One region of the Micromonospora xinjiangensis genome, then DNA from elsewhere that is predicted to be linked to it. Evidence: riboswitches for the same ligand, from Rfam matches in the RefSeq annotation. Region 1 holds a riboswitch; each other region holds the start of a gene.
What was found. A riboswitch is a leader RNA that binds a small molecule or an ion and turns the genes downstream of it on or off. The one in region 1 is predicted to bind cobalamin.

Region 2: it holds a riboswitch for cobalamin, as region 1 does, so the genes downstream of both, bluB (5,6-dimethylbenzimidazole synthase) here and SM573_RS23495 (ribonucleoside-diphosphate reductase subunit alpha) in region 1, are expected to answer to the same signal.
Region 3: it holds a riboswitch for cobalamin, as region 1 does, so the genes downstream of both, cobN (cobaltochelatase subunit CobN) here and SM573_RS23495 (ribonucleoside-diphosphate reductase subunit alpha) in region 1, are expected to answer to the same signal.
Region 4: it holds a riboswitch for cobalamin, as region 1 does, so the genes downstream of both, SM573_RS14345 (ABC transporter substrate-binding protein) here and SM573_RS23495 (ribonucleoside-diphosphate reductase subunit alpha) in region 1, are expected to answer to the same signal.

Annotation. Positions count from the first base shown of each region.
Region 1 covers NZ_JAXCFO010000006.1:447,209-453,002, reverse strand. Annotated here, with positions in the region: gene SM573_RS23510 (FecCD family ABC transporter permease) at 1-60, shown strand, start outside; gene SM573_RS23505 (ABC transporter ATP-binding protein) at 60-827, shown strand; gene SM573_RS23500 (ribonucleotide-diphosphate reductase subunit beta) at 879-1,874, opposite strand; gene SM573_RS23495 (ribonucleoside-diphosphate reductase subunit alpha) at 1,910-4,264, opposite strand; cobalamin riboswitch at 4,444-4,629, opposite strand; gene SM573_RS23490 (SCO5389 family protein) at 4,820-5,212, opposite strand; gene SM573_RS23485 (N-acetyltransferase family protein) at 5,481-5,794, shown strand, end outside.
Region 2 covers NZ_JAXCFO010000003.1:416,340-422,133, reverse strand. Annotated here, with positions in the region: gene SM573_RS13840 (LysM peptidoglycan-binding domain-containing protein) at 1-81, shown strand, start outside; gene SM573_RS13835 (Rieske (2Fe-2S) protein) at 88-939, opposite strand; gene bluB (5,6-dimethylbenzimidazole synthase) at 1,040-1,675, opposite strand; cobalamin riboswitch at 1,724-1,890, opposite strand; gene SM573_RS13825 (crotonase/enoyl-CoA hydratase family protein) at 1,955-2,719, shown strand; gene SM573_RS13820 (galactose-binding domain-containing protein) at 2,795-5,794, opposite strand, start outside.
Region 3 covers NZ_JAXCFO010000006.1:123,611-129,404, forward strand. Annotated here, with positions in the region: gene cobN (cobaltochelatase subunit CobN) at 1-1,591, opposite strand, end outside; cobalamin riboswitch at 1,910-2,086, opposite strand; gene SM573_RS22075 (MBL fold metallo-hydrolase) at 2,228-2,935, shown strand; gene SM573_RS22080 (hypothetical protein) at 2,971-3,306, opposite strand; gene SM573_RS22085 (hypothetical protein) at 3,405-4,109, shown strand; gene SM573_RS22090 (aldo/keto reductase) at 4,287-5,183, opposite strand; gene SM573_RS22095 (MFS transporter) at 5,506-5,794, opposite strand, start outside.
Region 4 covers NZ_JAXCFO010000003.1:516,159-521,952, forward strand. Annotated here, with positions in the region: gene SM573_RS14335 (C39 family peptidase) at 1-890, opposite strand, end outside; gene SM573_RS14340 (M14 family metallopeptidase) at 1,102-2,976, shown strand; cobalamin riboswitch at 3,122-3,249, shown strand; gene SM573_RS14345 (ABC transporter substrate-binding protein) at 3,330-4,268, shown strand; gene SM573_RS14350 (FecCD family ABC transporter permease) at 4,399-5,397, shown strand; gene SM573_RS14355 (ABC transporter ATP-binding protein) at 5,394-5,794, shown strand, end outside.

The DNA of each region.
Region 1 (5,794 bases):
GCGCTGCTCGGCGTGCCCGCCTTCGTGGCGCTCCTGTACCGCGGGGGTGCACGCGGCTGATGCTCACCGTCACCGGCGTGTCGTGGTCCGTCGCGGCCCGGCGGATCCTCGACGAGGTCACCGTCGCCGTGCCGGCCGGCCACCTCGTCGGCCTGCTCGGCCCCAACGGCTGCGGCAAGACCACCCTGCTGCGGGCCGTGGCCCGGCTCACCACACCCGACGCCGGCCGGATCCACGTCGGCGGCGACGACGTCACCGCGCTGCCCCGCAGCGCGCTGGCCCGGCGGGCCGCGCTGCTCGCCCAGCACGCCGACACCGACCTGGACCTCACCGTCCGCGAGGTGGTGCTGCTGGGCCGCACCCCGCACCGCCGGTCACGGTGGTCCGACAGCGCCGCCGACCACGACGCGGTCGCCGACGCGCTGCGCCGGGTCGACCTCGACGGGTACGCCGACCGCCGCTGGCACAGCCTCTCCGGTGGGGAGCGGCAGCGGGCCCAGCTCGCCCGCGCCCTGGCCCAGCAGCCACGGCTGCTGCTGCTCGACGAGCCCACCAACCACCTCGACATCGGCCACCAGCTGCACCTCCTGCACCTGGTGCGCCGGGCCGGGATCACCACCCTCGCCGCCCTGCACGACCTCAACCTCGCCGCCATGTTCTGCGACACGGTGGTCGTCCTGGACGCCGGCCGGGTGGTCGCCGCCGGTCCCCCCGCCGAGGTGCTCGTCCCCCGGCTCCTCGCCGACGTCTACGGTGTCCGCGCCGACGTCGCCACGCACCCCACCACGGGGCGGCCCACCATCACCTTCCACCCGCCCTCGTCGTGACCCGGCACGTGCTTCTGGTGGTCCGCCCCGTCCACGTCCCGGTCGCGACGGTCAGAAGTCGTCGTCGAACGCGACGCTGCCGCTCACCCCCACCTGGTAGGCGGAGACCCGGCGCTCGAAGAAGTTGGACAGCTCCTGCACGTCCTGCAGCTCCATGAAGGCGAACGGATTGGCGGACCCGTACCGGACGCCCACGCCGAGCTGCGCCAGCCGGCGGTCGGCGACGTGCTGGAGGTACTCGCGCATGTCGGCGAGCGTCAGCCCCGGCACGCCCTGACCGAGGAGATCCTCGGCGAACTGCACCTCGCAGTCGACCGCCTCGGCGACCATCTCCCGGACCTGCGCGGCGAGGTCGTCGTCGAAGAGGTCCGGCTCCTCGGCGCGGACCGTGTCGACGACGTCGAAGGCGAACGCCATGTGCATGGACTCGTCGCGGAAGACCCAGTTGGTGCCGGAGGCGAGGCCGTGCAGCAGGCCACGGGAGCGCAGGAAGTAGACGTAGGCGAACGCGCCGTAGAAGAACAACCCCTCGATGCAGGCCGCGAAGCAGATCAGGTTGAGCAGGAACGCCCGCCGGTCCTCCCGGCTCCGCAGCTCGGTGAGGTCGTGCAGGGAGTCGATCCAGCGGAAGCAGAACTCCGCCTTGCGCCGGATCGACGGGATGTTCTCGATGGCGGCGAACGCGGCGGAGCGTTCGACCTCGTCGGGCACGTACGTGTCCAGCAGGTTGAGGTAGAACTGGACGTGCACCGCCTCCTCGAACAGCTGCCGGGACAGGTAGAGCCGTCCCTCCGGGCTGTTGACGTGCTGGTAGAGGTTGAGCACGAGGTTGTTGGCGACGATGGTGTCGCCCGTGGCGAAGAACGCGACGAGGCGGCTCACCAGGTGTCGCTCGGCGGGGGAGAGGCGGTCCAGGTCGGCCAGGTCGGCGTGCAGGTCGACCTCCTCGACCGTCCAGGTGTTGCGGATCGCGTCGCGGAACCGGTCGAAGAAGTGCGGGTAGCGCATCGGGCGCAGGGTGAGGTCCATCCCGGGGTCGAGCAGCATGGGCGTGTTCTCCGTCGTGGTGTCGGTGGGCGCGGTCACTGGCAGGCCTCGCACGTCTCGGGGTTCTCCAGCGAGCAGGCCAGCGCCTCGTCGGCGGCCGCCACCGGCGTCGCGACGGCGGTCGGGACGGTGGCCTGCTGGATCCGGGTGGCCGGCCGCGAACGCAGGTAGTAGGTGGTCTTCAGCCCGGACTTCCAGGCGTGCAGGTACATCGAGGAGAGCTTGCCGATGGTGGGGGTGGCCAGGAACAGGTTCAGCGACTGCGACTGGTCGACGAAGGGCGCGCGGGCGGCGGCGAGGTCGATCAGCGCGCGCTGCGGCAGCTCCCACGCGGTACGGAACAGCTCGCGTACCTCCGCCGGCAGCTCTCTGATGCCCTGGACGGAGCCCTCGGCGCGCTTGATCGCGGTGCGGATCGGCTCCGTCCACAGCCCGCGCGCCTTGAGCTCCGCCACCAGCGAGGTGTTGACCTGGAGGAACTCGCCGGAGAGTGTCTCGCGCTTGAACAGGTTGGACACCTGTGGCTCGATGCACTCGTAGCAGCCGGCGATCGAGGCGATCGTGGCGGTCGGGGCGATCGCGACGAGCAACGAGTTGCGCAGCCCGTGCGCCGCGACCCGCTCCCGCAGCGCGGTCCACCGCGCCGTCTGGGTGCCCGTCACGCCCCACAGGTCCGGTTGCAACCGGCCGCGGGCCGCCCGCGTCTCGGCGAAGGCGGGGTGCGGGCCGCACCGCTGCGCGAGGTCCGCCGAGGTCTCCAGGGCCGTGAGGTACAGCTCCTCGCTGATCCGGGTGGAGAGTTCCCGGGCGGCCGGCGAGTCGAACGGCAGTCGCAGCGCGAAGAAGACGTCCTGCAACCCCATGAGGCCGAGACCGACCGGTCGCCACCGGGGGTTGCTCGCCGCCGCCTGCGGTGTGGGGTAGTAGTTGATGTCGATCACGCGGTCGAGGAAGGTGACCGCGGTGCGGACGGTGGCGCGCAGCCGTTCCCAGTCGACGCCGCCGTCGGCCAGGTGCGCCGCGAGGTTCACCGAGCCCAGGTTGCACACGGCGGTCTCGGTGTCGCTGGACACCTCGATGATCTCGGTGCACAGGTTGGACAGGTGCACCACGTTGCCCGGCTCGGCGGTCTGGTTGCACAACCGGTTGGACGTGTCCTTGAACGTCATCCACCCGTTGCCGGTCTGCGCGAGGGTCCGCATCATCCGCCCGTACAACTCCCGGGCCGGCACCTGCCGCACGTAGCGGCCCTGCGCCTCGGCCGCCCGGTACGCGGCGTCGAACTCGTCGCCCCACAGGTCCGGCAGCTCGGGCACCTCGTCCGGGTCGAACAGCGACCACATCCCGTCCGTCTCGACCCGGCGCATGAACTCGTCCGGGATCCAGTTGGCCAGGTTCAGGTTGTGCGTGCGTCGCGCCTCCTCGCCGGTGTTGTCCCGCAGCTGGAGGAACTCCTCGACGTCGGGGTGCCACGGCTCCAGGTAGACGCAGGCGGCGCCCTTGCGCCGACCGCCCTGGTTCACCGCGGCCACGCTGGCGTCCAGGGTCCGCAGCCACGGCACGATCCCGTTGGACCGCCCGTTGGTGCCGCGGATCAGCGCCCCACGCGAGCGCACCCGGGAGAACCCGATGCCGATGCCGCCGGCGAACTTCGACAGGTTGGCGACCTGCGCGTACCGCTGGTAGATCGAGTCCAGCTCGTCGCGGGGGGAGTCGACGAGGTAGCAGGAGGACATCTGGGTGTGCCGGGTGCCGGAGTTGAACAGCGTCGGCGAACTCGGCAGGTACGCCAGGCTGGACATCAGCCGGTAGAAGCCGATCGCCTCGTCCGCCGTGCGTGACAGTCCACAGGCCACGCGCAGCAGCCAGTACTGCGGTGTCTCCAGCACGAGCCGGCTCGTCGGGTGCCGCAGCAGGTAGCGGTCGTGGACGGTACGCAGCCCGAAGTACTCGAACCTCAGGTCGTTCGCGGCGTCGACGGCGTCGTCGAGAGCGGCCGCGTGGGCCGCGACGAACGCGGCGGTCCCGTCACCGATCAACCCTTCGGCGTGGCCCTGCCGGATCGCGCTGCTGAACGAGCCGATGCCCTGCCCGCGCACCTCCTCGTCGATGTACGCGGCGAGCAGGCGGGCAGCCAGGCGCGAGTACTGGGGCTCCTCGCCGATGAGTTCGGCGGCCGTCTGTATCGACAGCCGCGCCAGCTCGTCGGCGGTCGCGCCGTCGTACAACCCCCTGATCGTCCGGCTCGCCACCCGCACCGGGTCGACGTCGGCGAGGTCCCCGGTCCACCGCTCGATCGCCCGGACGAGCGTGTCGACGTCGACCGGCTCGGCCGCGCCGTCCCGCTGACGGACGGACACGTGGTGCGGGACGCGGGGACCCGGCGCCACGGTGGCGACGGGACCGACCTCGGTGACTGTCACTTCTCTCTCCTCGCGAGACGAAGACCGGATGGCCTTGGGCGCGCGGGAGCGGACACCGACGGACGCCGCGGTGGCGGCCGTCCGGTGGCGTCGGCCGTCCCGCGCGGCCTCGGACCGTCACACGCCCGGGGACGGGCGTGCGGCGTGCTGGCAGGTCTTCGGACTCGCGGGCGTGACCGGCACGGCCGGTCGCCTACTGGCCGTCGCTTCCCAGGCCCCTGTCGGCCCAGTGCTGATGACGGCGGTCGTTCCCACTCACCGCTGCGGGGCAGTCCCGGATTCCCACCGGGTTCCCTCTTGCCTCGACCACCGGAGGAGGTGGCCGAACCAGCTGCGGTCGACACCATATATGGCTGCACCGGGTGGAGGGCAACACCAGATATCGGGTCGGCGTGTCGGCTTGGTCTCACCATCGAGGGCTGCGCCGGGCCGGTCGGCAAGGCGCTGTCGCCGTCGGCGCACGACGGAAGGGCCGGCGCGCGCCCGAGGCGCACGCCGGCCCTCCGGGCGCCGGGAGGGGGGTCAGCAGTTGCGCAGCTCCGGCGACTGGTTGAGCAGTTGGTCGCGGGTGGAGACGAACCTGCGGTACGTGTCGGAGTCCACGGCCGACGGTCGGAACGCCGCGACCCGGTGGCAGTTCTGGAAGGCGAGCCGCACGCCGAAGTGGCGTTCGAGGCTGCCGCGGATGGCGTCGCTGGCGAGGGCCCGCAGCAGCTGCCCCCGCTCCACCTCGCCGGGGGGCGGCACCACGTTGTCGGCGAAGTCGGCGTCACCGGCCTGCAGATCGGCGACGACCCGGCTCACGGTCTGCCAGGCGTAGGGCAACGAGTCGCGGACGCAGGTGACGAACTCCGCGTCGTCGACGGGGCCGGCCTCGGCGGCCTCCAGCAGGGTGGGTGGCACGGTGAGAGACATAATCCTCCTCCATCTCGCTAACGATTACGATTGTCATTAGCGCTACGCACCGAGCAGACCACGTCACCGCCCGTACCGTCAACAGGGCGCGCGGCGATGGCCGCGATTCCTGCGTCTGCGGCCCGTGCGGCAGGGGCGCCGGTGTCCGGGTCGATTACGGCGAGCGGCCTCGCCTCGCCGGCTTCGGTACGCCCCCCGGCTGACATCCGTCTCATCGATGTGCGAGTCTCTGCTGGACACGCGCCCAGGCACCGGAATGGAGTCGCGGATGGCCGACCTCACCATCCGACCGATGACCGCGCGGGACGCCGACCGGGTGTTGGCGATCTACCAGGCCGGTCTCGACGGCGGCGACGCCAGCTTCGAGACCGTGGCGCCGACCTGGGCCGCCTTCGACGCCGGCAGGCTGGCCGACCACCGCTTCGTGGCGGAGGACGGCGACGGGACCGTCATGGGGTGGGTGGCGGTCTCCCCGACCTCGACCCGGGCCGTCTACGCCGGGGTCGTCGAGCACTCGATCTACGTCGATCCGGCCGCCCAGGGGCGCGGGATCGCCCGCCGGCTCCTGGCGGCCCTCATCGC
Region 2 (5,794 bases), on a different contig from region 1:
CGGGCACTGCCCAGCGGCCAGGCCGGCGCGCACGCGCGGGCGGCCGGGGAGCTTCCGGTCGGGCGACACCGGAGGGACTGACCGCCCTCAGGGCAGCCGGGCCTCCAGCACGCCGTTGCGGATCCGGGTCGGCAGCACCTGCCCGTCGTTGCCGGACGGGCCGTGCACCACCTCGCCGCCGTTGAGCCGGAAGGTACTGCCGTGCCAGGGGCACACCACGCAGTCGTGCCCGTCGACCTGCTGCACCTCGCCCTGGCCCAGCGGGCCGCTCTGGTGCGGGCAGCGCTCCAGCATGACGGTGACGTCGTCGCCGTGCCGGTAGAGGATCACCGACACGTCGTCGATCTCCCGGGTGATCAGCTCCCGCTGCGGCAGGCTCGCCATGTCGCCCAGCTGATGCCAGCCCTGGCTGATCAGGTGCATCTCCGAGATGCTCTGGTTGACCTGCGCCCCCTGCTTGTACGCGAGGTGCCCGCCGATGTAGGCGCCCATGCTGGCGGCGCTGAGGCCCGCCATGCCGAGCGCACGCCCGAGGCGGTGCCGGCCGGAGAAGCGCGCGACCAGCGACCCCGTGTAGCAGGCCAGCGCGACGCTGTTGGCGGCGGCGTGCACGAGGCCGACCCGGCGCTGGTCGGGTGCCAGCGCGGCCCAGTCGTTCAGCCCGGCCACCGCGGCGGGCACGGCGCTCACCGTGCCGACCGCGGTCAGCGTCGTGGCCGCCCGTTGCTGGCCCGGCATCACGTCGAGGATCGCGGCGCTGATCCAGGACCCGACCGGCACCTGCACCATCGCCGGGTGCAGGGGGTGGCCCAGCGGGACGCCGTGCAGCAGGTCCCGGACCCGCTGCGGCCGCAGGACCGTCTGGACGGCCCGCTGCAACCGGTCACCCACCCGGTCCAGCCCGGTGTTCTGCTCGATCTTCGTCAAGAGTGCTCGCACGGGTACCGACTTCCCGGCGCTCGCGGTCGTAAACCGGTCGCGGGGAACATATGTCGCGGTGCGTGACGACACCCTGACCGAGGGGTGAACGGTGCTCGCGTCAGGCCCGCCGCGGCCGCCACCGGTCCGGGTGGATCGCCTCGGCCAGCGGCCGCTTCTGCCGCCAGCCGTGCCGGGCGAGGTCGGGCACGGCCTCCAGGCGGGTCACGGGCCCGACGCAGAGCCAGGCCACCGGGCGGATGCCGGCCGGGATGCCGAGCAGGTCGGCCACCCACGGCTCCCGGTAGAAGGAGACCCAGCCGACGCCGAGCCCCTCGGCGGTGGCCGCCAGCCAGAGGTTCTGGATGGCGAGGCAGACCGAGTAGAGCCCGGTGTCGGCGATCGCGTGCCGGCCGAGCACGGCGGGCCCGCCCCGGGCCGGGTCGTAGGTGACGACGATCGACAGGCTGGACTCGCGTACGCCATCGATCTTGATGCGCGCGAACCGCTCGGCCGCCTCCCCCGTCAGGGTGGCGGCGAAGGTGTCCCGCTCGGCGGTGACGTGGGCGTGGAAGCGGTGCCGGGTCTCCGGGTCCCGGACCACGATGAAGTCCCAGGGCTGGGAGTATCCGACGCTCGGCGCGGCGTGTGCCGCGGCGAGGATCCGGTGCAGCGTGTCGTCGGGCACCGGCGCCCCGGTGAACTGGGCGCGCACGTCCCGGCGGCGGTGGATGACGTCGTACAGGTCGGTGTTCAGGGCAGGCTCCCGCTGCGCTCGGCCCACGACGGCGCGTGGGCACCGTGGCGAGGCCGGTCTTCGGACTCCCGGATCGACGCCTGGCCGTCCGCCTTCCCGGCCGTTCGGCCAGTGGCTGCGCGTGCGCGTGGACGGTGGCTCCCCGGTCACCGCGGCGGGCCCGTGCCGGATTTCCACCGGCTTCCCGATTCTCCCCGCTCGCGCGGGGCACCTCGCGTGATCGTGCCGCCGGCATGGTAGCCCCTGGCGTGCCGGCGGCGTCGAGGGCATGCTGTGCCGATGGGCGTACGGATCGAGCGGGCGGGGCCGGTGACCACGGTGATCCTGGACCGGCCGGCCGCGCGCAACGCCGTGGACGGGCCGACCGCCCGGGCACTCGCCGACGCGTTCCGGGCCTTCGACGCCGACCCGGAGGCCTCGGTCGCCGTGCTCTGGGGCGCCGGCGGCACGTTCTGCGCCGGCGCCGACCTGAAGGCGATCGGCACGCCGAGCGGCAACCGGGTCGAGCCGGACGGCGACGGCCCCATGGGCCCGACCCGGATGACCCTGGCCAAGCCGGTGATCGCGGCGATCTCCGGCTACGCGGTCGCGGGCGGCCTGGAGCTGGCGCTCTGGTGTGACCTGCGGGTCGCCGAGTCCGATGCCGTGCTCGGTGTCTTCTGCCGTCGGTGGGGTGTGCCGTTGATCGACGGGGGCACCGTCCGGCTGCCCCGGCTGATCGGGGAGAGCCGGGCCATGGACCTGATCCTCACCGGCCGGCCGGTGCCGGCGCGGGAGGCGTACGCCATGGGTCTGGTCAACCGGCTGGTCGAGCCGGGCACGGCGCGGGCGGTGGCCGAGGGGCTGGCGGCGGAGCTGGCGCGCCACCCGCAGACCTGCCTGCGCAACGACCGGGCGGCGGTGCTCGCCGGCGCCGGGCTGCCCGAGGCGGCGGCCATGGCGACCGAGCTGGCGTACGGGACGGAGTCGCTGGCCGTGGACGCGGCGGCCGGCGCGGCACGGTTCGCGGCCGGGGCGGGCCGGCACGGCGCCCCGGCCACCTGACCCGGCCGCGGCCCGCCGCGACGGCGGACGCCGCCGGGAGGGTGGGTCCTCCCGACGGCGTCCGGGTGCGGAGGGTCAGTTGCGGATGATGGTGAAGGTCGAGGTCGTGTTCCTGATGTCGACGTCGTTGTCGGTCAGGCGGAGGTTGTTGAAGGTCGCCGACCCGACGGCCGGGCCCTGACCCGGCTCGGGCATCTCGTTCACCCAGATGGCGAAGCCGGACTTGTGGTCGAAGGCGTCACCGCTGCGCCGCGCCCCGGAGATCGAGACGTTGGTGAAGACGGTGTCGGTGACCGGGTTCTCCGGCTGGCTGCCGTTGTACTTGGTCTGGAACATGATCCCGGAGTACGTCGGGTCCACGATGTCCACGTCCGAGACGCGGATGCCGCGGAACTCCTTCGACGCCGAGAAGACCCAGATCGCCGGGAAGGTCTGCGCGCCCCAGAAGTGGCCGCCGGACCGGATCAGCGAGATGTTCTCGAACCGGGTCGGCGGGCTGGCGCCGAACCCGATGAACGGGTAGCCGAAGTCCAGCGAGCTGATCGTGATGCCGGAGTACGTCAACTGGTCCGCGATGTAGAGGTTGCGGAACACGTTGTCGTAGCCGCCGTACACGGCGATGCCCGCCGCCCGCCAGGTCAGCGTGGCGGTCAGGTTCTCGAACACGTTGCCGTGGTTGCCGGTCGACGCGCCCTGGTCGGTCGCGGAGAAGAGCGCGAACGCGTCGTCACCGTTGGAGCGCCCCTCCGAGTTGGCGACCCGGTTGTCGGTGCTGCCGTTGGTCATGTTGACCGCGTCGGCGAAGGTGTTGCGGAACCGGCTGTTCGTGATGGTGAGGCCGCTGACGCTGACGCCCCAGTACGCGCAGACGGTGTGCTCGACCCAGACGTTGTCCAGGGTCATGTTGTCGACGTCCTTCAGCTCACCCCAGACCTTCCCCGGCCCGTCGATCCGGTTGGTGTAGTTGCCGAAGAAGGCGAGGTGCTCGAAGGAGGAGCCGCTGGCCGAGGGCTCGACGCGGAAGCCCGCGTCGGTGTTCTGCTGGGAGGCCGGCGTCTGGAAGCGGGTGTACCACATGCCCGCGCCGACCACCTTGACCGCCTTGCCGTAGACCTGGAACTTCTGGGAGGTCTCGTACGTGCCGGCCGGCAGGTACACGCCGATCAGGTTGCCCGTGGTGTCCATCCGGACGGCGTCCAGGGCGTTCTGCACGTCGGCGTGGCTGAACCCGTTCGGCACCCGGTAGCGGGCCGGGTCCGGGTTGGCCCGCGGCGCCACCTGCTCCAGGTTGATGAAGTCGATGGCGTACGTGGTGCTGTTGGCCGGGTCCTTCTGGAGCCGGATCCGGCTGCCCGCCGGGATCGTGGAGTCCAGCAGGACGTTCGCCTCGTCGTAGATGTGCCGGGGCGGGCCCGCGCTCGGCGAGTCGCTCGGGGCGGCCTCCGCGCCGTACAGCCAGATGTGCTTGGAGGTGAGGCTGATCGGCTTGTGCAGGACGCCGTTGACGTAGATGTTCAGCGTCGAGTTGATGCCCCCGCCGCCCGGCGCGTCCGGGATGGAGAAGCGGGTCACGAGGGCGTTGGCCGGGGCCTTGGTGGTCCACTCGACGTACGCGCCGTTGGTGTTGAGGGTGACCGCCCGCCGGCCGGACGCCTCACCGGCCAGGTCGCCGATGGTCCGGTTGGGCCCGACGACCTGCGCCCCGCCGCCGACCGAGCCCTCCTCGGCCTCGTACATGTCGTAGGGCAGGTTCGCCCCACGGCCGACGAAGAGGGGCCGCTCGCTGGTGTTGTTCTGCCGCTTGACCGGCAGCTCGTTGGCGTCGTCGGCGAGCACCACCCGGACGGTGTACCGGCCGTTGGCCGCCGTCCAGCTGCCGAGGTTGACCGGCCCGGCGGTCGCCCCGGCGGCGATGGTGCCGGTGTACGAGCCGGTGAGCGTGCGCACCACGGCACCGGTGTCGTTGACGACGGTCAGCGTGATCCCGTGCGCGCCGCCCGCCGAGGCCACCGTGCCCTGGTTGCGGAGGGTCACCGCGAAGGTGACGGTGGCGCCCGCGCTCGGCGTGCCCGGCGACCAGGTCACCGCCGAGGCCACCAGGTCGGAGCTGGCCACCGGGCTGACGGTCAGCGCCGTCGGGCTGGTGTAGGTGTTGTTGCCCTCGTTCTGCTCGATCACCGTGTTCGCCTCGTCGACCTTGGCGACCAGCTCGTAGCTGCCGGCGTCGCGCGGGCCGATGTTCGCCGACACGGTGGTGGAGGCGCCGGCGGCCAGCGCGCCGACGTTCGCCGTGCCCACCTTCGTCGTACCCAGGTAGAGGCCGACGGCGGTGGCCGCGGAGCCGGCGGTGCCGGCGTTGCGGACCGTGGCGGAGAGGGTGATCGCGTCGGTCTCCACCGGCGACGCGGGCGACGCGGTGAGGCCGGTGACGGTGAGGTCCGGGTTCGGGGCCGGTACCCCGATCACCTGGAGTTCGGCGACCTGCCCGTTGGACGAGCCGGAGTTCGCCGTGAACTGGAGCCGGACGTCGGCGGCGGTCGCCGAGACCGGGATGGTCACCGTGTTGCCGCTCGCGGGGCTGAACGAGTAGGTCGCCGACCCGACCAGCGTGGTGAACCCGGAGGCGGACTGCTCCCGGCCGAGCACCTGGAACGTCTGCGTACGCGGCCCCCAGACCGGGTCGGGGTTGAGCTTCACCACCAGCGAGCTGATGGTCGCGTTCGCGCCCAGCGCCACGGTCAGCGTGCTCGGGTACGCCCCGGGCGCGCCCTCCCAGTAGGTGGTGACGTCGTCGTCGTTGGCGTTGACCGCGTTGAAGATGTGGACCACCGACGAGGCGGTGATCGGCTTGTCGACGGCCAGGTTCGTGCCGCCCGGCGTGCTGCCGGTACGGGTCACCGTGTTGCTGTTCGCCGACACGTTGCCCGCCGCGTCCCGCGCCCGGACGAAGTAGGAGACGGTCGCCGAGGCCGGCTGGGTGTCGGTGTAGGTGAGGGTGGACCCGTTCACGCTGCCGCGCAGCGCGCCGTTGGCGTAGACGTCGTAGCCGGTGACGCCCACGTTGTCGGTCGACGC
Region 3 (5,794 bases), 320 kb from region 1:
CGAGGCCCTTGCCGGGCAACCACTCCAGCGTCCCGTGCTTGCCGAGGTGCACCACCGCGTCGGCGCCGAACCCACCGTCGGCGGGCGGGGCGGCGAGCCACCGGTACGCGGCCAGGTAGTGGTGGCTGGGTGGCAGGTCGGGGTCGTGGTAGATGGCGATGGGGTTCTCGCCGAAGCCGCGCGGCGGCTGGATGAGCAGCACCACGTTGCCGAACCGCAGGCCGGCCAGCACGATGTCGCCGCCGTCGGTGTAGAGCTCGCCGGGCGGCTCGCCCCAGTGGGCGCGCATCCGCTCGCGCAGCGGTGCGGGCACCTGCGCGAACCAGCGCCGGTAGACCTGGCCGGGCACCCGCGCCTCGGCGGCGGCGAGCTGCTCCGGGGTGAGCCACTCGACGTCGTGGCCACCGGCGGCGATCAGCGCGTGGATCAGCGCGTCCCCGTCGTCCGGCGGCGGCGCGTCGCCCAGGTCGTAGCCGGCGTCCGCGAGCGCGGCGAGCAGCCGCACCGCCGAGGCGGGGGTGTCCAGGCCGACGGCGTTGCCGACCCGGGAGTGCTTCGTCGGGTACGAGCTGAGCACGATCGCGAGCCGCTTCTCGGCGTTCGGCAGGCGCCGCAGCCGGGCCTGGCGCACCGCGATGCCGGCGACGCGGGCGGCGCGCTCCGGGTCGGCCGCGTAGACGGAGAGGCCGTCGCTGTCGATCTGCTTGAACGAGAACGGCACCGTGATGATCCGGCCGTCGAACTCGGGGACGGCCACCTGCATGGCGGCGTCCAGCGGGGTGAGGCCCGCGTCCGAGCCGGCCCACTGCTCGCGGGTGCTGGTCAGCAGGAGCGCCTGGATCACGGGCACGTCGAGCGAGGCCAGCGCGCCGACGTCCCAGGCGTCCTCGTCGCCGCCCGCGGACGCGTCGGCAGCCACCGCGCCGCCGGCCGCGAGCACCGTGACCAGCAACGCGTCGCAGCGGGAGAGCAGCTCCATGGGGCCGGCGTCGGCGGCCAGGCCACGCAACGATCCACAGTAGACGGGCAGCGGGTCGCCGCCGGCCGCCGTCACCGCGTCGGCGAGGGTGTCGACGAAGGCCGTGTTCCCGGCGAGCGCGTGCGCCCGGTAGAAGACGATGCCGACCGTGGGCCGCCGCGGGTCCGCCGTCGCGGCCGCCGGCCGCTCACCGTGCACGCCGTACGCCGGGGTGGGGGCGGGCGGGGCGAAGCCCTCGCCGGTGAGCAGCACCGTGTCGGAGAGGAACCGGGCCAGCTGGGCGAGGTTCTCCGGGCCACCCTCGACGAGGTACGCCAGCGCCTGCGTGGCCACCCCGACGGGCACGGTGGACGCCGCCATCAGCTCCGCGTCCGGCGTGGGCTCGCCGCTCAGCACGACCGTCGGCACGCCGGAGGCGAGCACGGTGGCGAGCCCGTCCGGCCACGCCGGCCGGCCGCCCAGCAGGCGTACGACGGCGACGTCCACGCCGTCGAGCAGCGCGGGCACGGCGTCGGCGTCGAGGCGGACCGGGTTCGCCAGCCGGTAGTCGGCACCGCTGGCCCGGGCGGCCAGCAGGTCGGTGTCGGAGGTGGAGAGCAGCAGGGTACGCACGGGGTGGCTCCGGGAGGTGACGCCCGGGTCGCCGCACGGGCGGCCGGGCGGAAGGGGGCGGGTGGCGCGGGCCTCGGCAGAGGCGACCGTCACCGGGGCGGAGCCGACGCGTCGGCCGCGACCCCGGCGCCGGCCGGTCGGCGCGGGGTCAGCGGGTGCGGCCGGGCCCGACGCCGGTCGGAGGTCCGAAGTGGCCGGTCGGGGTGCTGGTGCGGGAAGCGCGGCGGGGGGCGCTGGTGAGCGCGGGCCGGTCGCGGCGATCGCCGGCGGCAGGGTGGACGCGGTGCGTCATCGGGTCCTCCTCGGGTGTCCACGCCCTGGGGTCACATCCCGACGGCCGAAGTATCCTGGCTCCCGGATCGACGCTCACCCCCGGCCTTCCAACCACGCACGCGCGGCCGTGACTCGCGAGGGGGGATCGCTCCCCGGTGACAGTGGCGGGACCGCGCCGGAATCGCACCGGCTTCCTTCACTGCCGTCAGGCCGCGAATGCTGCCACACCCGTCGACCGCGGGTCAACGCGGCCCCGGCCGCGACGACGCTGGTCACGCGGGATCGTCGGTGGCGACCACTAGGATCGACCGCCGGACGATCGAGCGTCCACGAGCGATCCGGAAGGGGCCGGCCATCATTCCCATGCGGTTCCACCATCTCGCCGGCCGCGTCTGGCTCTGCCCCGGTGATCCCGACCCGGCGGCCGTCCAGGCCGGTGTCGCGGTGGTCGTCGACGAGCGCGGCAGTGTGCTGGTCGACGCGGGGCAGAGCCCCGCGCACGCCCGCGAGATCCGGGCGGCGCTGCACGCCGCCGGGCTGCCCGACCCGCGTTGGCTGGTCTACACGCACCACCACTGGGACCACGTCTGGGGCGCCTGCGCCTGGCCGGACGTCGAGATCGTGGGGCACGCCTCCGGCCGGGAGCTGCTGCGGGCCGAGGCGGCCCGGCCGTGGAGCCACCGCTACCTGCGCGAGCAGGTCCACGCCAACCCGCGGCTCGCTCCGAGCTTCCGCGCCCGGGCGTTCGCCGTCGACTCGTGGGACGACTTCGCGGTGCTGCCACCCACCCGGACGTTCACCGACGCGCTCGAGCTACCGGTCGGGGTGGCGCTGCGGCACGTCGGCGGCGGCCACGCTCCCGACTCGACCGTGGTGCTGGTGCCGGACTCCGGCGTCATGCTGCTCGGCGACTGCTTCTACCCGCCCCCGCTCCACCTGCGCCGACCCGACGACGGCCCCGACCTCGCGCTGGTCCGCCGGCTGCTCGACGACGGCTACGACTGGTACGTCTCCAGCCACGGCGAGCCGATGACCCGGGCGCAGGCGCGGGCGGCGGTGGAAGCGGGCTGACGGTCGGGCGCGGGGGCCGGGCCGGGTGGCGAGGGTCAGCGGGCGCGGCGCTCCGGGTGCGCCCGGTTCCAGGCGCGCATCCGCTCCGGGTAGCCCGTGCGGGCCGCCTCGTACAGCGGGACGGCGTGCCGGCGCGCGAGGGCGGCGGCCGTCCGGGGTGAGCCGGTGCGGCGGCGGATCCACTCCCCGTCGTGGGCGATCGCCACCACGGTGGTGTCGGTGGCGGTGGTCTCCGGCTCCAGGTAGAACTCGACGCCCCGCCGGCTGGTGATGAACGTCTCCAGCGCCGCGAGGTCGTCCCGGGTCGCCTCCCGGTCGAGCTTCGTCGGGGTCCCTTCGGCGGTACGGGACCGGCGGCTGAACCATCCCATGACCGGCTCCTCTCCGTGGCGTCACCCACCAGTGCAGCACCGGTTCCTGGCAACAGGCTGCGAGCCCGGTGGGAGTGACCTGACCGTATGCTCGGCGGATGGCCGGGGAGGCGGTGGCGGCGGCCCGCGACAACGCCGAGTGGTGCGACCTCGTCTGCGCGAGCCACGGCCTGCGCGGCCGCTTCGACGCGGACGCCTGGTCGGTGCCGCGCCGGTCCCCGCCCTGGTATCCGGACGCGGTCACGCTGCGTCCCGGCGTCGCCCCCGAGGCGCTGCTGGTCCGCATCGACGCCGGTGCGGGCGCGTCGGTCAAGGACAGCTTCGCCGACCTGGACCTGCGCCCGTACGGCTTCCGGGTCCTCTTCACCGCGCAGTGGATCCACCACCCGGCGGCCGCCGCGCCGCGGGACCAACCGGCCGCGCCGCCCGGCCCGGCGACCGAACCGGCCGCACCGCTGAGCCCGGTGACCGAGCCGGTCCGGCTGGCCGCCTGGGCCGCCGCGCACGGCGGGGCGGGGCTCTTCCGGCCGGCGCTGCTGGACGACGCCAGGGTCACCGTGCTCGCCCGGTACGCCGCGGACGGGACGGTGGCCGGCGGGGCGATCCTCCACCGCGGCGGTCCGGTGACCGGCGTCTCCAACGTCTTCGCCGCCACCCTCGACGTCGCAGGCGTCTGGGCCGGCGTCCGCGCCGCCCGGCCCGGCGCACCCCTGGTCGGCTACGAGTCCGGCGACGACCTCGCCCCCGCGCTCGCGGCGGGCTTCACCACGGTCGGACCGCTGCGCGTCTGGGTGCGCGACTGACCACCTCGGCCCGCCGCCCCCGCGATCGCCGGGTGGCGCCCGACGCGGCGGCGCGCCCGGCCGACCGCCCACCACGCCCCCGCGACCGCCGGGCGGCGCCCGACGCGGCGGCGCGCCCGGCCGATTGCTCCCCGGCGGTCCGGCGGACGACGCCGAGACGAGCCGCGCCGGAGGGGCTCAGCCGAGGCGGGCCAGCTCCTCGGGCGTGAGCCGCAGCGCGCCGGCGGCGACGTTCGCCTCCAGGTGCGCCGGGTCGCCCGTGCCCGGGATGGCGAGCACGTGCGGGCCCCGGTGCAGCGTCCAGGCGAGTCGCACCTGGTGCGGGGTGACGCCGCGGGCCTTCGCCACGGCGAGCACCGCCGGGTTCTCCTCGGCCGCCGCGCCCGCCTCCCGACGCGTGCCGGCCAGCGCGAAGAACGGCACGTACGCGATACCGCGTTCACCACACAGCCGGACGAACCCGTCGTCCTCCCGGTAGGCGTCCACACCGTACGCGTTCTGCACGCACACGACCGGCGCGATGTCGCGCACCTCGTCGAGGTGCTCGGGGCGGGCGTTGGACAGCCCGAGGTGCCGGATCAGCCCGGCGGCGCGCAGCTCGGCGAGGGCGCCGAACCGCTCGGCGAGCGGCACCGCGGACGGGCGGCGGTACAGCCGCAGGTTCACCAGGTCCAGGTGGTCCCGGCCCAGCCGGCGCAGGTTCTCCTCGACCTGCGTCCGCAGCTGCGCCGGGGTGAGCGCCTCGGTGAAGCCGGTGGCCGGGTCGTACCCGGGGCCGACCTTGGTGGCGATCAGCAGCTCGTCCGGGTACGGGGCGAGCGCCGCGCGGATCAGCTCGGTGGCGTAGCGGGCCGGCCCGGTCCCGACGCGGAGGGTGCCACCGGGTGAGACGTAGAAGGCGGCGGTGTCGATGTGGTTCACGCCCAGCTCCACGGCCCGGCGCAGGACGCGCACCGCCCGGTCCGGGTCCGGGTCGGCGGTGATCCGCATCGAGCCGAAGCCCATCCGGTTGACGGTGTGGTCACCCAGCGTCCAGGTGCCCGCGGCGGCGGCGGTGATCTCGTCGGTCGGCATCCGGCGACCCTAGCCAGCGGCGGGACGCGGCGCAGTCGACCGCGCACCCGATACCGCGGACCGTCGGCCCCGGCTAGTGTTGACATCCTGAGCACACCGGCGCCGAGGCTGACCGGCCCGCCCCGGGGCGCACCATCCCGCCGGCGGCGTGACCGGCGCGAGGGGCCGCACCGTCCCGCCGGCGGCGTGACCGGCGCGAGGGGCCGCACCGTCCCGCCGGCGGCGTGACCGGCGCGAGCGCCCGCACGCGGGCGTCGGGGAGCCGGGCCGATCCGCCGGGCAGCCCGGCTGACGATCCGGCCCCGGCGAGGTCCGGTCGGGCTCACCGAGGGGCGGGCTGCCCGCCCGGCCTGGGCGGGCGCAGCGCCGGCACCAGCAGCAGCGTCGGCACCAGCAGCAGCGGCACCACGAGCAGCGCCCGCAGGATGCCCACCCGGTCGCCGAGCAGGCCGAGCAGCGGCGGGCCGGCGAGGAACGCGGTGTAACCGATCACGGCGACCACACTGACGCGTACGGCTGCCTTGTCCTCCTCGTCCGCGGCGGCGCTCATGCCGACCGGGAAGCCCAGCGACGCGCCGATGCCCCAGACCGCGACTCCGGCGACGGCCAGC
Region 4 (5,794 bases), on a different contig from region 1:
TCGGGGTAGGTCGGGTCCACCCAGGCGGTGTCGGCGGCGGACGGCTTCCGTCCCCAGTACTCGATCACCATCTCGGTGGAGGTGGGAGAGCACCACGCCTCGCCGCCGCCGTCGTACTCGGGGTAGTGCCCGGCGTGCACGTTCTGGGAGTAGCGCGGCACCGGAAGCTCGACGCCCCAGGCGATGTGCCCGGCGCTCGGCGTGACGGTGAACCGGTCGGGCACGTTCGAGCTCATGGCGCCGACCATGTGCACGACCGGCGCGGCCTGCTGCCCGGGGGCCCGGTAGAGGGTCACCCGCAGCTGGTACGACCGCAGCAGCACTCCGGCCGCCGCGTCGTCGATGCTGAACGTGTCGGTCCAGATCGTCGACCACGGGTCGCCCTGGCGGTTGACGGTGGACCGCTTGACGTCCGCGTCGCCGGAGGCCCAGCGCCCCATCACGTACCACGGGGTCTTGTCACCGGTGTTGTAGGCGCCCTGGAGCTCCACCTGGATCCAGGTGCCGGCGGGCGTCTTCGCGTTCCAGGAGGCGACCAGCTCGGTGGCGTCGAAGCCGACCGCGGTGACCGGCGAGGTCCAGGTGGCGTACTCCCAGGTGCGGGTGGTGCCGGTGTGCGGGTCGGTGAAGGCCGTGGTGCCGGCCGGCCGGGCCAGGGTCAGCCCGGGGCGGGCGCCGGGCACGGCCCGGGTGCCGGTGTGGGTGCCTCGCCGCCAGTCCGGGTAGCGGGACCACTCCTGGAACGTGATCTGCTCGTCGTGGCTGACCGGCCCGGCGGTGGTCTGGTTTACCGCGACGGGGGCCGCCGCGTACGCGGGTACGGCGGTGCCGAGGAGGGTGAGCGCGGTGACGCCGGCGAGGGCGGCCACGCTCAGGCGTGATCTGGCCATGGGTGCTCCGCGGGTCTGGAGTAGGGCATCGTCGCCGGTCAGTGTCGCGCTTGCAGGGAAGTTTCGCCATATCTAGATGGATGGAAAATCATTGCCGGGATGATGATCCGCCTGGCATGGAAGAGGAAGTGATTCATATTGATATGACCATGCGACGGGTGATGGAGTGTGCTCCACCGAGCGGGATCTCCCGCCATCGAGGAGGTTGTCCATGGCCTTCCGTTCACCCCTCCGTCTCCGCCGTGCCCTGGCGCTCGCCGTCGCCGCCGGGCTGGGCCTCGTCACCGTCACCACCGGGCACGTCGCCGCCCGACCCGGCCCGGAGCCCGGCGCTTCGGCCGCCGCCGAGTACCGGGTGCTCGGACCACGTACCCTCGCCGACCGCAACGCGGTGGCCCGCACCGGCGCGGCCATCGACTACAGCGAGCACGGCGTGCTGCACGTCTCGGCCACGACGGCCGAGGCCGCGGCGATCACTCGCCTCGGCTTCCGCCTGGAACGGGTCAGCGCACCGCCGTCCACCGATCACGGCGACGGTCACGTGGGCACGTTCGCCTTCCCGCCCGCCGACTCGAACTACCACGACTACGCCGAGCTGACCGCCGTCGTGAACCAGGTCGTCTCGGACCACCCGACCATCGCTCGCAAGCTCAGCATCGGCAGCTCGTACGAGGGTCGCGACCTCATGGCGGTGAAGATCTCCGACAACGTCGCCGCCGACGAGAACGAACCGGAGATCCTCTTCAACGCCCAGCAGCACGCCCGTGAGCACCTGACCGTCGAGATGGCGATCTACCTGCTCAACCTCTTCACGGACGGCTACGGCAGCGACTCCCGGATCACCAACATCGTCAACGGCCGGGAGATCTGGATCGTGCCCACGGTCAACCCGGACGGCAGCGAGTACGACATCGCCACCGGGTCCTACCGCTCCTGGCGCAAGAACCGGCAGCCGAACAGCGGATCGTCGTACGTCGGCACCGACCTCAACCGCAACTGGAGCTACCAGTGGGGCTGCTGCGGCGGCTCGTCCGGCTCGACATCGTCGGAGACCTACCGGGGCCCGTCGGCCTTCTCCGCCCCCGAGACGCAGGCGCTGCGCAACTTCGTGAACAGTCGGGTGGTCGGCGGCGTCCAGCAGATCAAGGCCAACATCGACTTCCACACGTACTCGCAGCTCGTGCTCTGGCCCTTCGGCTACACCACCGCCAACACGCCGAGCGGGATGACCGCCGACCAGTACAACACCTTCGCCACCATCGGCCAGCAGATGGCGGCCACCAACGGCTACACCCCCGAGCAGTCCAGCGACCTCTACATCGCCGATGGCACCAGCATCGACTGGATGTGGGCGGCGCACGGCATCTGGGCGTACACCTTCGAGATGTACCCGGGCTCCGCCTCCGGCGGCGGGTTCTACCCGCCCGACGAGGTGATCCCGGCGCAGACCTCCCGCAACCGGGAGGCGGTGCTGATGCTCAGCGAGTACGCCGACTGCCCGTACCGGGCGATCGGCAAGCAGGCGCAGTACTGCGGCGGCGGTGGCGGCACGACGGTGTGGTCGGACACCTTCGAGACCGCGACCGGCTGGACGATCAACCCGTCCGGCACCGACACGGCGACCGCCGGGGCCTGGGAGCGGGGCGCCGCCCAGGCGACCACGTCCAGCGGGGCCAAGCAGCTCACCCCGTACGCCGGCGGCAACGACCTGGTCACCGGGCGGCTGGCCGGCACCGGGGCCGGTGACTACGACCTCGACGGCGGGGTGACCAGCGCGCAGTCGCCCGCGGTGGCGCTGCCGTCGAGCGGCACGCTGACCCTCTCACTGGCCTGGTATCTCGCGCACGGCTCGAACTCCTCGTCGGCCGACTACCTCCGCGTCAGCGTGGTGCACGGCGGCGGCACCACCACGCTGCTCAACCAGGCCGGCGCAGCGGCCAACCGCAACGGCTCCTGGGCGGTCTCGACCCTCAACCTGACCCCGTACGCCGGGCAGACGGTGCGGATCCTCGTGCAGGCGGCGGACGCCTCCGGCGCGAGCCTGGTCGAGGCGGCTGTGGACAACATCACCATCACCGCCTCCTGAGCCGGTGGGGCCCCGTCCCGCCCCCGGCGGGGCCCCACCACGCGGTTCGATCAGGACATACCGGTAACCAGGCACGGGACCGGCGGGGCCGTACCGTCGACCGCCGTCGATCGGCCTCTTGATCAGTCAGCCTCCTGGAGGGGTGCGCTACCGTCTTACCGACCGTTCCACAGCGAAGCCGGTGCGAATCCGGCGCTGTCCCGCAACTGTGATGTCCCGCCGGCCCACCGGCGGTGAACGAGCCAGGTCGCCTGCGGACGGTCGCGACCCGCGCTCTCGAGGAAGGGCGCCTCGCGGACGGGCGCCTGTCCCTGTCGGCGAAGCACCACGCTCCTCGACCGACAGGAGGACCGATGTCCAGACGTACCCCCCGGCTGCTCGCCGCGACCCTCGCGGTCGCCGCGCTCGCCCTCGGCGCCTGCGCCGAGAAGGCCGACGACTCGCCCGCCGCCGGCGGCACCGGCCAGCCCACCGCCGCCTTCCCGGCCACGGTCGGCAACATCACCCTCGACAAGCGCCCCGAGAAGATCGTCTCGCTCTCGCCGAGCGCCACCGAGATGCTGTACGCCATCGGCGCCGGGCCGCAGGTCATCGCGGTCGACGACAACTCCGACTACCCGGCGGAGGCGCCGAAGACGGACCTGTCCGGCTTCCAGCCGAACGCGGAGGCCATCGCCGGCCGCAACCCCGACCTGGTCGTGATCTCGGACGACCGCAACAAGGTGGTCGACCAGCTCGGCAAGCTGAAGATCCCGGTGCTGGTGACCCCCGCGGCGACCACCCTCGACGACACGTACCGGCAGATCACCGACCTGGGCACCCTCACCGGCCATGCCACCGAGGCGGCCGACGTGACCCGGCGGATGCGCGACGACATCACCAAGCTGGTCAAGGACCTGCCGCAGCGGTCGGAGAAGCTCACCTTCTACCACGAGCTGAATCCGCAGCTGTACAGCGCGACCAGCAAGACCTTCATCGGCTCGCTCTACGCGATGGCCGGACTGGAGAACATCGCGGACCCGGCCGACGCCGAGGGCAAGAACGGCGGCTACCCGCAGCTCTCCCAGGAGGTCATCGTCAAGGCCGACCCGGACTTCATCTTCCTGGCCGACACGAAGTGCTGCCAGCAGAGCCCCGACACGGTCAAGGCGCGCAGCGGCTGGTCCGGGCTGACCGCGGTGAAGAACAACCAGGTGGTCGCGCTCGACGACAGCGTCGCCTCGCGCTGGGGGCCGCGCGTGGTGGACCTGCTGCGGGCGATCGTGGACGCGGTCGCCAAGGTGCCCGCGTGACGGACCGCCGCCGGTGACCAGGGTCCTTCCCGTGACCCCCGCGGCGCCGCCCGCCCGGCCGGCCGGGACGCCCTCCGCGTCCCGGCCGGTCGGCCTGCGCCCGATCTGGCTGGCCGCCGGGGTGGCCGCGATGCTCGTCGCGCTGGTGGCCGGGGTGTCGCTCGGCCCGGTCACCCTGCCTCCGGGCAGCGTCGCCGCCGAGCTGCTCAACCTGCTTCCCGGCGTGCACCTGGAGAGCGGGCTCACCGAGCGGGAGATCGCCATCGTGACCGAGCTGCGGCTGCCCCGGGCGGTGCTCGGCCTGCTCGTCGGCGGGACGCTGGCCCTCGCCGGCGGCTGCTACCAGGGCGCGTTCCGCAACCCACTGGCCGACCCCTACCTGCTCGGCGTGGCGCCCGGGGCGGGGCTCGCGGTGACCGCCGTGATCGCCCTCGGCGGCGCCGGTGCCGGCGGTGCCCTCACCGACCTTCCGCTGACCATCCCGCTCGCCGCGTTCGTCGGCTCGTTGGCGGCGGTCGCGTTGACCTACCTCATCGGGGCGGCGGGCGGCCGGAGCCGCTCACCCGCGATGCTGATCCTGGCCGGGGTGGCGGTGTCCGCGTTCCTCTCCGCCGGCCAGACCTACCTGCTGCAACAGAACGCCGACAGCATCCAGGCGGTCTACTCCTGGCTGCTCGGCCGGCTGGCCACCGCCGGTTGGCACGACGTGCTGCTGGTGCTGCCCTACGCCGTGATCACCGCCGTGGTGGTGCTGCTGCACCGGCGGGAGCTGGACGTGCTCTCCGTCGGGGACGACGAGGCCACCAGCCTCGGGCTGCACCCGCAGCGTTCCCGCTACCTGTTGATCGCCGCGGCCTCGCTGGGCACCGCCGCCGCCGTCTCCGCCACCGGCCTCATCGGCTTCGTCGGCATCATCGTGCCGCACACCGTACGGCTGCTCGCCGGGTCGAGCTACCGGGTGATCCTGCCGCTCTCGCTGCTCTTCGGCGGCGCGTTCCTGGCGCTCACCGACGTGGTGGCGCGGACCGTCGCGGCGCCCGCCGAGATCCCCATCGGCGTGGTGACCGCCCTGCTCGGTGGCCCGTTCTTCGTCCTGGTCCTGCGCACCGCCCGGCGGGTGCTGACGTGAGCGCCGCACCGGCCGTCGAGGTCCGTGACCTGCACATCGCCCTGGACGGCACCCCGATCCTCGGCGGGGTCGACCTCACCGTGGCCGCCGGTGAGTGGGTCACGGTGATCGGGCCGAACGGCGCCGGCAAGTCGACCCTGCTGCGCGCCGTCGGCGGCCTGCTGCCCGCGCCGGGCGCCGTCGCCCTCTTCGGTACGCCGATCGAGTCGCTGCGCCGTCGCGAGCGGGCCCGGGTCGTGGCGACCGTGGCCCAGTCCCCGGTGGTGCCGCCGGGCATGTCGGTGCTGGACTACGTGCTGCTCGGGCGGACCCCGTACATCCCGCCGCTCGGTCGGGAGTCGGCCGCCGACCTGGCCGCCGTGCACGAGGTGCTCGGCCGGCTGGACCTGGCGGGCTT